DNA from 4 places in the Parashewanella spongiae genome. Region 3 is predicted to be linked to each of the others. Evidence: predicted binding sites of a transcription regulator. Region 3 holds the regulator's gene; each other region holds the start of a gene.

Region 1 (3,470 bases), 1.9 Mb from region 3:
ATATGTCCGTTTCATCTACTCTTAGCTCAGCAAGAATGGCACTTGGGTCGGCAATTAACATTAAATTTGAGCCGATGATATTTGTCGTACCAGCAATAACTGTTTCACCAGCTTTAATATCAACTGAGGCAAGCAACCCTGTCATTGGAGAGCGGAAAACACTTTTATTCAATCTATCTTTAGCAATTGATAAAGAAGCTTTTGCTTGATCTAGTTGTGCGCGTTTGGCTTCAATATTAATTGTGGCTAATTCAAGTTGGTTGGTTAGGTCGTCATAAGTTTCAGCGTCTGATAAACCAACTTTGAACATTTTTTCTTGTCGCTTGAGTTTTCTTTCGATGTTTTTTAAGCCCACTATTGCACTTTTAATGTCTATTTCACTGGCTTTAACTACGGCTTCTGACCGTTCAACATCAGCCTCAAATGCTTTCGTGTCCAAACGCATTAGCACATCACCTTTGGCGACATTTTGGCCTTCTTCAACTAATACTTCAGCCACTCGTCCTGTCACTTCTGAACGCATTTGAACTTGAGTATTAAAAACTAAATTGCCAGAGGCTAAGATGGAATCGGCTATTTGACCTTTTGTCGGATGAGTGACTTCTACTTTAATGGATTCTTTAGAGCCGGTAATTTGTTTGCTAGCCAGTATCCCAATAAAAGCGACTATAGCTAATATAATAATGATGTTTTTTTTCATGATTAACTCTTAATAAAACGGTTGTTTAGAACTTTAAACAACCGTTAAGTGGAAATGTTATGAATTAATAAACTTATACAAGAGCGATGATGAGCCAAACACCGTAAACCAATGCAAAAGGCAGCAGACTATAAAGTACAGCTTTATTGGTACTGAAGTTCGTCCAGCATTTAAGGCCGATTATAGTCAGTGCGATTGTCCAAATACTGAAAATTCCAATACTTTCAGTAAGCGTAAACAGTGAGCTAGTAGGATCTAGGCCCAAAAGAAGTTGATTTAAAGAGGCGTAGTTGGGTAAATAAATTGAAAGTTGGTCAGTATTTGCCGTTACTATCAACACAATGACGCCAATGCTATTGATGACTGCAGGCATCATGGTCCAAATACTAAAACCATACCAATCACCATACTTTGCGTCAGAAGTAGGGTCAATTTTGCTAACCAACATAAAATAAAGAGCATATATCGCATTTATGATTGGAAGACCAACAATAATTCCTATGACGGTTGTCCATACCATAGAATCTTGCATCATTAAGATGCCTTGCTTTGCAGTTTCATAATCTTTTGCAGATATGTCGGCATCTAAGGTTGCCAATTGCTGATCTGTAAGATATTGAGGATCTATGCTCGAAAATAAAAGGTAGGACGCAGCTGCGCTAAATCCTGCTACAAGAATAAACGCTAACCAAGACCAGCCTTTTGCTTCTTTCAAACCATTAAAGGCTTTCGACGGAGAGAGGTAAATATCAGTAATCGCACCAAACACTGTATTAGATTTCATGATTGAGTTCCTTTAATCATTAAGTTGGCGTAAATCTAACATTTATATGTTTTTTTATTAACATTTTTTTATCAGTAATTCTTGATTGAGTTAGAAACTAATCCACTCAAATAGCATCAAAGCGAGTTGTGATGACATTTTATGTCAATAGTGCAGGAGGAGACAATAAATGTAACTAAATATTTCCAAAAGTAATAATTGGTTGTAAGAGCGATACCAATGCTAATTATTTAACCTGACCTTTGCGCAACGAAATAAATTACTGAAATTTGTGAATTCACTGTAACGACTATTTATAAACAGAAAAGCCAACGCTAAAACGGTGGCTTTCTATTGCTAATTGACGATTAAAAGCTAATGTGACAACTTGGCAATCCATTTTTTTCAATGTAGTTTTGATGGAAATCTTCAGCTGCGAAAAACTCTTGAGCAACAAGTATCTCAGTAACAACGATCCTGTTACCCCATTTTCCACATTCAATGAGTTCAGCTTTTGATTGTTGAGCAAGCTCTTTTTGGTATTCAGAATGAAAAAATACAACACTGCGGTACTGATGACCAATATCTTCACCTTGTTGGTTTAAGGTCGTAGGATTGTGGTTACTCCAAAATACGGCAAGTAAATCATTGTAAGAAACTACAGATTCATCATACTCAACTTGAACAACTTCAGCATGACCTGTTGTACCTGACTTTACTTCTTCGTAGCGGATGAGGGTCTCGTCTCCACCCATATAACCACTTGTAGCACTAATGACACCATTTACTTGTCTAAAGAAATACTCAACGCCCCAAAAACATCCGGCACCGAAAGTTGCTAATGCCATAACTACCTCTACTAAAAAAATACGCCCAACCGTCTAGATGGCTATATTGCTAAACAGCTAAATCAATTGCAAGTAATTTTTATAAAGAATTTTGCTTTTGGGGTTTTTATATACAAAAGAGAGGGAACATAATTTTAGAGCTATATGTGTTAATATGTTGGCCATAAAATAGTTGGGATCTTGATCACATATTACGAGTCATACACAACCTAGTAATGTCTATCTACATTAAGAAGCCCTAAACCAATAATCATAAGGAGCCGAACGTGCTACAAACGTTAATGGAATCCAAAGACTTTCTTGCTTTCACTCTAGACAACCCAAACAATATTTCAGAAGCTTTCTCTTTTGCTATTTCAGATCACACTAATGTACATGTGTGGGATACTGGCGTTATTGTTTTTGAACCTAAAATCGACCTAGGGAAAGACGTTGTTTTATCATCGGCGGTTCATGGCAATGAAACTGCGCCAATTGAAATTTGTAATCGTTTGATTAAAGAATTATTGGATGAAAAAATTGTAGCAAAGCAACGTACGATGTTTTTAATTGGCAACCCTGCAGCCATTCATAACGGTACTCGGTTTGTTGAAGAAAACATGAATCGATTATTCAACGGCGCCCATTCAAAAGGGCAAGGGTTAATAAATAAGGAGCGTATTAGAGCTAAAAATCTCGAGCAATATGTCGATCGTTTTTATACTTCTCAAACAGATGGTCGTCATCGTATCCATCATGACTTGCATACAGCAATCAGAGCTTCAAAACATGAAAAATTTGCGATCTACCCTTACAGGCCGGGTAGAGCATATAGTGCAGAGCAGATGATGTTTTTAGGTGCTTGTGGTGTGGATACTATTTTGTTTCACCATGAACCCACAACGACGTTCAGTTATTTTTCATCCGAAAACTATCAGGCTGATGCATTTACGGTTGAGTTAGGCAAAGTCAGACCATTTGGTCAAAATGATATGACTCGTTTTATTGCGACACATGAAATGCTGTCTCGCCTAATATCAGCAAAACCTTTAGAACTCGATTCTTTCTCAGAAGAAAAATTAAATCTGTATCAAGTTTGCCGTGTAATCAATAAAAGCTATGAAGATTTTGAATTTACATTCGCGAATGACGTTGAGAATTTTCGATCTTTTCCGAAAGG
Region 2 (3,470 bases), 1.5 Mb from region 3:
TATTAAACTGAAGCTCTGGCAATTCTTCCAATTCTGGTAAAACCAACTTAATAATGCTGGCCCAACTCTTTGGTTTAATGACAAAGGCGTAATATCTAAATCCATTTGTTAAATGATAATAATACAGTGATTTATTTTCTTTTATCTCTGAGTTGGTTAAAACATCGTATTCAAGTCGTTCGACAAACCCTTCATAGATTTGTAATTTATCACGAAATCGTTGGACGATGGGTGCTTCAGAGCCATGTACAACGACCAAACTTTGAGCAATGACGCTGATAAAGTACAGGCTTAACATCGAAGCATTTGGAAACTTATCTTTTTGCTCTTCTGCTGCTGCAATCAAATAATACTCTTGAATGAATTTCAGCAAATTTAATGAAAAGTCTTCATGGAAAAGATCGGATAAAAGACCTGAAATTAAAATTGACAGTTCATCAACTTTCTTCCCAATCCCTTTTAAATGAGCTGGCATCAAGTCAACAATCAGGATAAACAGCCCATATTTTTGCAGCAAAAATATAAAGTAATTGAAAATAACATCGATTATTTTAAGGTGCATTTCTTGGTATCCAATCACAGAAAGGTTAGTCACACTTCTCTGATGAAACCCCTCAAGAAAACAGCCTTCGTCTGGGTAAGTATCCCGATACAATTTATATCGTTTAAACAAGCCTAAACATTCACAAATCAGTTTCATCATTTCTGTCTTATTTAACACATCATTTTCTGTTGATTCTGGTGGAAAATTTGAAAATTTTTTGATGCTTCTAATGAGAAATCGGTGGGCTTCATGAAAGATCACATGCAAGCCTCTTTCTTGATATAGCTCAAAGAATGTCACCTCAGGCATGGCCCAAACTATTGCCTTATTTGTTTGTGTAAATCGCTTTTGGGCACAAGCTTGCAATTTACTTGCACAAGCCGTTTTTCTAACTGGAGCAAATGGGCTTATTGAAGAAGTTAATTTTGGCTCTCCTGCTTGACTTGGTTCTAGAGTAGCCTTAGCTGTAGAAGACCCATTCAAATCAAGGTCACGTTCATCCGAAACTTGAGCAACATGGGGGCTACTATTTGTTTCGTCTGGTTGTTGAGTCTCATCTTCAACTAATACGGGTAAGGGATCATAAAAGTAGCTTGTAAGTTGAGTTTGTAATGACGACCACATGAGATAGCTCAATTATTAACAATATCTTTTTATACCTTGTTTTAGCTGACTCACACATGAACACCTGTCATTAAATGAAATGGCAACCCTTTTTCACCTCTTATACCAATTACAGTAATTAAATTCCCAGCTCAGAGCTATGTATGTGTTCAAATTACAAGTGAAATTGATGAAGACATAGTTATTACCGACATACAAAACTGTCGTTATTACATTGCTACGTTGAGACAGTTTTGCGTAGTAATTTGGACACATACAAGCTCCCGAAGGGCAAGGCTAAAGGATTCCATTACTAGGTTACAAGTTTTTGAATTATCCCGACAAAAGCACTAAGTGCGTTGAACGCCAGTTTTATATGGCGGCCGTAGGGAATATAGTACTTCAAACTTGCGCCTTGTACTGAAATCCTTTAGCTCTTGCTAAGTGGGAAGTTAATTACTGTAATTGGTATTATTCACTGAATTTTAAAGTTTTTCCGTTTGTTAACGGCAAGTAAGATTTATTTTTACCGTAAATAAAAATAATTAAAATATTAAAAATCCCAATTAAGGGATGAAAAATAACTGCAACTGAACTAAAATAGCCGTCTAGATGTAAATGCTTCTATACTTTGTAGGGTTATTCAATTAACTTTTATTAACCGTTGTACTAGATACAGAGGCATATCAACCTAATTTGATGAGATTTCCCCCAATGGCAAAACATTTATTTACTTCTGAGTCTGTTTCTGAAGGTCACCCTGATAAAATTGCAGATCAAATATCAGATGCCGTTCTTGATGCAATTTTGACTCAAGATCCTAAAGCTCGTGTCGCTTGCGAAACCTACGTAAAAACAGGCATGGTAATGGTAGGCGGCGAAATCACAACTTCGGCTTGGGTTGATATCGAAGAAATCACTCGTAAAACCGTCAGAGACATAGGTTATACCCATTCAGATATGGGTTTTGATGCTGACTCTTGCGCCATATTAAACGTTATCGGTAAACAGTCTCCTGATATTAACCAAGGTGTCGACCGTGCTGATCCAAAAGATCAAGGTGCGGGCGATCAGGGCTTGATGTTCGGTTACGCCAGTGATGAAACTGATGTACTTATGCCTGCTCCTGTAACTTATGCTCATGCTTTAGTTAAAAGACAGTCTGAAGTTCGCAAAGACAACACCTTGCCATGGTTACGCCCTGATGCAAAAAGCCAAGTCACCTTTGCGTATAATGAAGGAAAAATTGTTGGGATTGATGCCGTGGTGCTTTCAACTCAACATTGTGACAGTGTCAATCAAACCGACTTAATTGAAGGCGTGATGGAAACCATCATTAAACCAGTGTTACCTTCAAAATGGCTGAGTAATGAAACTAAGTACTTCATCAACCCAACTGGCCGTTTTGTGATTGGTGGTCCTGTAGGTGATTGTGGTCTAACAGGTCGTAAAATCATTGTTGATACCTACGGAGGTATGGCTCGACATGGTGGCGGCGCATTCTCTGGTAAAGACCCTTCAAAAGTTGACCGTAGCGCCGCTTATGCGGCTCGTTACGTAGCAAAGAACATTGTTGCTGCTGGTTTAGCGGCTCGCTGTGAAATCCAAGTGTCGTATGCCATTGGTGTAGCAGAACCTACATCAATCAGTGTTGAAACCTTTGGTACAGGTAAAGTTTCTGAAGAAGTACTGATTAAGCTGGTACGCCAACACTTTGATCTTCGTCCTTATGGCTTAACAGAAATGCTCGATTTGGCTCGTCCTATCTACCAAGACACTGCGGCTTACGGTCACTTTGGTCGTAACCAATTCCCTTGGGAAGCGACGGATAAAGCTGAAGTATTAAAAGCTGACGCAGGTTTGTAAAGCTTCACTATTTTACTTTCTTTGTTGATACAAACAGTATTTACAAGTCACTCTAACTAAGCTCGTTTCAGATAAAATGGAAATGAGCTTAGGAAAGTTGCGGAAGAAAGTATACCGATGAGTTCTCGTCACTCCAGCGCAGGCTGGAAACAAAGTAACGACAGTTTTGTATGTCGGTAATAACTATGTTTTCATCAATTTCACTTGTACTTTGAACACATACATAGCTCTGAGCTGGGAATTTAATTACTGTAATTGGTATTAGCTATTCGTAAATCGAAAAAAACATTAAGTTTCGTTCATTTTACAGGTGAAAAATTGCTCTTATCCAGCTAACCATGTAAAACCATATGCTCTGTTATATAACTCTGTATAAGACTTTTTCTATATCAATGACTTTGGCTAAAATTGATGGAGGATCGTAGTATGATAACTGCAACACCTTTCAACTCTTCCC
Region 3 (3,470 bases):
GAGGCAATTCGTAAACCGTAAGTTTGCTTCATATAAAGATAAGTGCGTGCAATGGCACCTCGACTTTGAACAGGAGGCTGCACTTTACGACCTTTAAAGTCGATTAACATATTGCATTGACCGTACTGGTAGCTTTTACCATTCCATTGACTAAAACGGTAATTGCTGCGGTCGCCATTCACCTCGCCTATGGCTGGTACTAGGTTGTGAAGATCTGACTCCATTTTTTTAAAATTAGCATTCATTTTCTTACAATTTTTACGACCACCTTGCTGCCAACATTGAAGTTGGTGCCCAAATTCCCAAGCAGGCACGACGTGTTCCCATTCAATGCGATTAGCTCGTTTAACTTGTTTGCGAACTTGAAAACCACAACTGGTTAAATCAGGCTGCCATTTTTTGCCTTTAATACGGATATCACAACCACAATAAAAACTTTTTTGCTTTAACTGTTTTTTGTAGAGTTTCTTTGCTTTCGATTTAGCTTGAGAAAAGCTGGTTGGATGGCCCGGAGTGGCGTGACTCGCATCGGGAAATATTAAGGCAGAATAAATAACGCTTAGGATTAGACACTTTACTACTTTATGGTTCAATAACATCTACTGCAACCGAATAACTGCACGGTAGTTAAATGGTAGAGTCTAACGGCCTGTTAATCAATAATGTTTTTGTTGCAAAGTTTGCTTACAGGTTTTACAGCGATACTGTGCTTGGTTTCGAATGACTTTATTATGGCGGCGAATACTGAGTTTGATTATTCCGCAAAGGCATTGATAGTTAAATTGAGCCTGTGGCTTGTTGTGTACCGTAAAGTTATGGGTTGTTTTTGGTTGGCACTCAAACAAACTAAGCATCATCGCTTGCCATTCTCTGCCGTGAGGTCTTACACGACCGTAAAGCTGGTGACAAAGTAAGTGACAGATCTCATGGGGTACAACCTCATCAATAAAAACTTGTTGATTATCGGTGAGCATTTGCTGGTTAAAGCGCAACTTGTTAAGTTGCAAATGTGCCATACCAGCACTACGCCCGCGAAGCTTAAAGCTGACTTCTGGGCGTGTAAAACGGCGTTTCAAGTGCTGTTCGGCAACTCGATAGCAATGTTCAACGTGCTCAAGCGTTTTAGCTTGCCAAGTTTCCATAACTAAGTTGGTATCACCAAAATGATTATTCCATGTCTTCCCATTCAATCCCCATAGCATCCATTAATTTTTTTGCTTCTTCTGGAATGCCATCTGAATTGTTTTTTGATAGGTCTTCGTCATGTGGTAAAGGCTGCCCAGTATAAGCATGCAAAAATGCTTCACACAACAGTTCGCTATTGGTTGCGTGACGCAAGTTATTTACCTGACGACGAGTACGTTCGTCGGTTAGTACTTTCAATACCTTGAGTGGAATAGATACCGTGACTTTTTTCACTTGCTCACTTTTCTTTCCATGCTCAGCATAAGGGCTGATGTATTCTCCATTCCACTTCGTCATTGACTCACCTGTATAAACGCTAAATTCGTTGCTGATTTTAAACCCTTACAATTTGCAGTCAAATGATTGCTACATTTTTCATAGGATCAAGATGGGTTTCTTTATGTTTGGACGGCTAAATGTCTAAAGTTCTTGACGAGCGCTTAATGTTTGAATTAAATTAGACGTCTAGACATCTTTAGGTTTGCATAAGGCAGGCTCAGTTCATGGCACAACGACAATCAACAACGGCAGCCGTTCGAAATGGCATTGAAAGCGATACGCAATACGGTGCGGTTGTGCCACCGCTATATTTATCTACTAACTACAGTTTTGATGGCCATAAAATCCCACGTGAATTTGACTATAGTCGATCGGGTAACCCTACTCGCTCTGTGTTAGCCAATACTCTGGCCGAACTTGAGCAAGGTGTCAGCGCTGTCATCACAAGCACTGGCATGTCAGCCATTACATTAATCACTGCGCTACTTGATCATAATGATGTGCTGGTGGTGCCACATGACTGCTATGGCGGCAGCTTAAGACTGTTTAAGCATCTTTCCAGTAAAGGCCACTTTATTCTCAATGTCATTGATCAAACAGATAAATTTGCATGGGAAAATGCGATTGCAGCAAAACCTGCACTCATTTGGTTAGAAACACCCAGTAATCCGCTGTTACGTGTGGTGGATATTAAAGCCGTAGTGAATAAAGCCAAAACCGTTAATGCACTTGTGGCGGTAGATAACACCTTTTTATCACCGTTATTACAACAACCTATCGCGCTCGGTGCCGACATTGTGGTGCATTCGACGACAAAGTACATTAATGGGCACAGTGATGTGGTGGGTGGTGTGGTTGTTGCGGCCGAAAAGGAGTTAGGTGAGCAACTCGATTGGCTAGCGAATACCCTAGGATTGAGCGGTGGAGCGTTTGATGCTTATTTAACTTTGCGAGGTATACGCACTTTACCTTTGCGTATGAAACAACATGAGTACAATGCACAATGTATTGTAGAGCGATTAACAGCTCATCCTCAAGTTGCTAAACTTTATTACCCAGGATTACCAGATCACCCTGAACATGAGATTGCCAAAAAGCAACAACTTGGTTTTGGTGGAATGATAAGCTTTGAACTAAAGGGTGGCGAAGCCTCATTAGTGACCTTTCTTGAAACATTGAGTTTTTTCTCGGTTGCAGAAAGCCTTGGTGGCGTTGAAAGTTTACTGGCAGTTCCAGCGACAATGACTCATCGCTCTATGGATGATGAGGCACAACAGCGTGCAGGCATAAGCCCAAATTTAATTAGGTTATCCGTGGGTATTGAAGACGCTCAAGATTTAGTGAATGATATTGTAACAGCACTTGATGCTGCAGCCCGTTATAATGGAGTAGACGCGTGATGGCCGTTCGTCATGTACATAAATTTGGTGGCTCAAGCCTAGCTGATGCAGATTGTTACCGTCGTGTCGCGCACATTTTACTGACTCATGGGCACAGTGATGACATCGTTATTGTTTCTGCATCAGGAAAAACCACTAATCAGTTATATCGCATTATACAATTGATAAGTGAACAACAACTCTGGAAGCCAGCATTGGCGGTTTTGATTGCTCGGCAACAAGCACTCATTGATCAATTGTTTGAAGGCGAAATGGCCAAGGAGCTTAAAGAAAATCTCGATACCGATCATAATCAAATTGTAAATTTATTGACGTTTGAGACCTGTACTAGTTCTGAGATATGTAAGGGTAAAGTGACCGAATATCAGCAGAACCAATGTTTGGCTTTTGGGGAGTTATGGTCATCGCGTTTACTCGCTAGATTATTAAATTCGGCAGAGGTAGAGGCTAAATCGGTTGATGCAAGAGATATATTGATCGCGGATGAAGGTGTCATGACACATGTCAGAAAATCTGAATCAGCGTTGAATCTTCATGGCTTGATCCAGAGCAACCCTAATACACGATTAGTTATTACTGGCTTTATTTGCAGTGATACAGCGGGGA
Region 4 (3,470 bases), 600 kb from region 3:
ATTTGAATTTGATAACGAATATCGAGATGATTAGTCGGTTCATCAAGGATGAGCAATTTCGGCTGTTGAACAATCGCTCTAGCAATTAATGCTCGCTGCTTTTCACCACCAGACAACAATGTAAACTCTTGCGCGGCTTTATGACTCAACTCAACTTTAGCGAGCGCACTTGCCACAAACTCTTTATCTTGCGCCGTAGTAGATGACAGTAATGTTTTGTGCGGCGTCAACCCCATAAAAACTAATTGCTCGGTTGTGATAGACAATTCGGTAGGCGTATCTTGCTGCACTACCGCAATGATCTTTGCCAGTGAACGTGAAGAATATGATTGCCCATCTCGGCCAAACAGTTGAATACGGCCTTGGTTTGGGCAAATAAATCCATAAAGGCAACGTAATAAACTCGACTTACCTGAGCCGTTTGGGCCAATAACACCCAGCATTTCACCTTCATTGAGCTGAAAATTAATATCAGTGAGCACATTCGCCTGATATGGCTGCCAATATAAACCTGAGACTTCTACTGCGGTTACTTGAATATGCTTGCTGTTTGGCAAATGACGTTGGGTCACAAGATATGCTCTAATTTTTGATTATTTTTTAGTTCAGTCAATGACTGTCGGCCATTGTAACCGTAAGTGCCGTCGGCCGCTGTCATCTTCGATCAAGTTTATTTCTACCATTGCCGCATATGGTAAATCGAGATCTTTATATAAACCATGTCCAGATTCAAGACTCAGAGCTTGCGACATAACATGACGTACCACTCCGGCATGGGTTATCACTAATGCCGTCGGGGTTGTGTCAACACCTTCGCCACAGTGAGTTAAAATATCATCGATAATTTGCTCAATAGCCGCCATGACTCGAGTTTCAAAGATCACTAAAGGCTCAGCTTCCGGAGGAGTATTATCCCAAGGCTCATCCCAAAATGCAGACAAAGCTTCAGGTTGTTTTTCAAGGATTTCTTCAACCGTTTTTCCGTCCCAATCGCCAAAATCCATCTCCATTAATGAGGGCATTACAATACTGTTTTTCTCATAGGACGAAGCGAATTCTAGACATCTTTTTAGTGGCGAGGTAAAAACTAAATCAGGCTTAGTTTTTAGTCGCTCGACTGCGGTTTGCATTTGCTTAACACCAATCTCTGACAAAAGCACATTAGTTAAACCCCGAAAAATTTTACCGCCTTTACATTCTCCATGACGCAATAGTATTAGCTTAGCGTTTTTCATAAATTCCTCACTCGTTTAATTTTTGCACTTGCCTTAAACTGCAAAACTCGACTAATATAGACGTCTAAACGTATAAATGTCTACTGTTCATTTTAGAGCTCTATTAAAAGGTTAACACTTTATGGCAATACCCCAAACTTTCGCGGCGCATATTTATTATCAGCTCCAACAAGATCTTAATCATAGAATCTTGATGCTTGATGGCGCTATGGGGACCATGATCCAGCAGTACGAACTGGAAGAGGAAGACTATAGAGGGGATGAATTTGCTGACTGGAACAGTGATTTAAAAGGCAATAATGACCTTCTAGTGTTAACCCAACCTAACATCATCAAACAAATTCATTTAGATTACCTGAATGCCGGCGCAGACATTATTGAAACCAATACCTTTAATGCCACCAGCATTGCTATGGCCGACTACCACATGGAGCATTTAGCTGCTGACATCAATTTAGCCGCCGCCAAAATAGCTAGAGCGGCGGCCGATGAAGTCACCGAAGTGACAGGTATAAAACGCTATGTTGCTGGTGTATTAGGTCCAACGAATCGAACTTGCTCTATCAGCCCTGATGTCAACGATCCCAGTTTTAGAAATATCAATTTTGATCAACTCATTGAAGCCTATGAAAACTCAACTAACGCGCTCATTGATGGCGGCAGTGACATTATTTTAGTTGAAACCATTTTTGACACACTTAACGCCAAAGCCGCACTTTTTGCTATTGATAAAGTGCTTACACAGCGTTTTGGCGACGATCCTAGCCAGCGCTTACCCGTGATGATTTCAGGCACTATTACTGATGCATCAGGCCGCACGCTTACAGGGCAAACAACCGAAGCTTTTTATCACTCCTTAAGGCACATAAAACCCATATCTATCGGCCTAAATTGCGCGTTGGGGCCAAAAGAATTAACACCTTATATTCAAGAACTGTCTCGTATCTGTGAATGCGCCGTATCTGCCCACCCTAATGCGGGATTACCCAACGAGTTTGGTGGTTACGATGAAACTCCAGAACAAATGGCTAATATTATCGGTGATTGGGCTCAGTCAGGTTTTTTAAACATTATTGGCGGCTGTTGCGGCACTACACCTCGGCACATAAACGTCATTAAAAATGCCGTTAACCCTTTTCCAGCACGAAAAATTCCTGAGCTTGAGATCGTTTGTCGATTATCTGGATTAGAGCCACTGCTCATTGCGCCTGATTCATTATTTGTTAACGTGGGTGAACGTACTAATGTAACTGGTTCAGCTCGATTTTTACGTTTGATCAAAGAAGAGCAGTTTGAAACTGCACTCAGTGTAGCCCGTGAGCAAGTCGAAAACGGCGCACAGATCATCGACATCAACATGGACGAAGGCATGTTAGATGGCGTTGAAATCATGGCTAAGTTTCTTAAACTTATTGCTTCCGAGCCAGAGATCAGCCGCGTTCCGATAATGCTCGATTCATCAAAATGGGAAGTCATTGAAGCCGGACTGAAATGCATTCAAGGTAAAGGGATCGTTAATTCCATATCATTAAAAGAAGGTGAAGCCAGTTTTATTGAACACGCACGATTAGTAAAACGCTATGGTGCAGCCGTTATCGTAATGGCATTTGACGAACAAGGTCAAGCTGACACTAAAATACGTAAGGTTGAAATTTGCCAGCGCGCATATAAGATTTTAGTTGAACAACTGCACTTTCTTCCTGAAGACATCATTTTTGATCCCAACATTTTTGCTATCGCTACTGGCATTGAAGAGCACAATAATTACGCGGTAGATTTCATTGAAGCAACCCGTGAGATAAAACAAACATGTCCTCATGCAATGATCTCTGGCGGTGTTTCGAACGTATCATTCTCATTTAGAGGTAATAACCCCGTTCGTGAAGCCATTCATGCTGTGTTTCTATACCACGCCATTAACGCTGGTATGGATATGGGCATTGTGAACGCAGGTCAACTGGCCATTTATGACGACATTGAGCCAGAGCTAAAACTGCATGTCGAGCGCATTGTATTAAATCTCCCTTGTCCAATCGAAGACAGTAGCAATACTGAACTATTATTAGAAGTCGCAGAAAAGTTTCGTGGTCATGGACAACAAACAACTCAAGATACCCAAGAGTGGCGTGGATTTGAGATCAATAAACGTCTTGCCCATGCTCTTGTTAAAGGCATAACTGACTTTATTGACCAAGATACTGAAGCAGCCCGCCAGCAAGCCAACAAACCCTTAGA

What was found. The regulator MetJ, encoded in region 3, represses methionine synthesis genes. The targets are predictions, from matches to a motif close to TAGACGTCTAGACGTCTA.
Region 1: a site for MetJ is predicted at 2,338-2,355, ahead of msrA (peptide-methionine (S)-S-oxide reductase MsrA). Genes of this name have one in related genera too.
Region 2: a site for MetJ is predicted at 1,749-1,766, ahead of metK (methionine adenosyltransferase). Genes of this name have one in related genera too.
Region 4: a site for MetJ is predicted at 1,293-1,310, ahead of metH (methionine synthase). Genes of this name have one in related genera too.

Annotation. Positions count from the first base shown of each region.
Region 1 is NZ_CP037952.1:2,389,288-2,392,757, forward strand. It holds gene E2I05_RS09145 (efflux RND transporter periplasmic adaptor subunit) at 1-700, opposite strand, end outside; gene E2I05_RS09150 (YIP1 family protein) at 774-1,484, opposite strand; gene msrA (peptide-methionine (S)-S-oxide reductase MsrA) at 1,832-2,311, opposite strand; gene astE (succinylglutamate desuccinylase) at 2,578-3,470, shown strand, end outside.
Region 2 is NZ_CP037952.1:4,513,152-4,516,621, forward strand. It holds gene E2I05_RS17930 (hypothetical protein) at 1-1,168, opposite strand, end outside; gene metK (methionine adenosyltransferase) at 1,862-3,013, shown strand; gene E2I05_RS17940 (hypothetical protein) at 3,440-3,470, shown strand, end outside.
Region 3 is NZ_CP037952.1:530,973-534,442, forward strand. It holds gene E2I05_RS01835 (endonuclease) at 1-599, opposite strand, end outside; gene E2I05_RS01840 (SprT family zinc-dependent metalloprotease) at 657-1,190, opposite strand; gene metJ (met regulon transcriptional regulator MetJ) at 1,168-1,482, opposite strand; gene metB (cystathionine gamma-synthase) at 1,689-2,864, shown strand; gene E2I05_RS01855 (bifunctional aspartate kinase/homoserine dehydrogenase II) at 2,864-3,470, shown strand, end outside.
Region 4 is NZ_CP037952.1:1,129,967-1,133,436, forward strand. It holds gene E2I05_RS04115 (ABC transporter ATP-binding protein) at 1-572, opposite strand, end outside; gene E2I05_RS04120 (histidine phosphatase family protein) at 606-1,235, opposite strand; gene metH (methionine synthase) at 1,357-3,470, shown strand, end outside.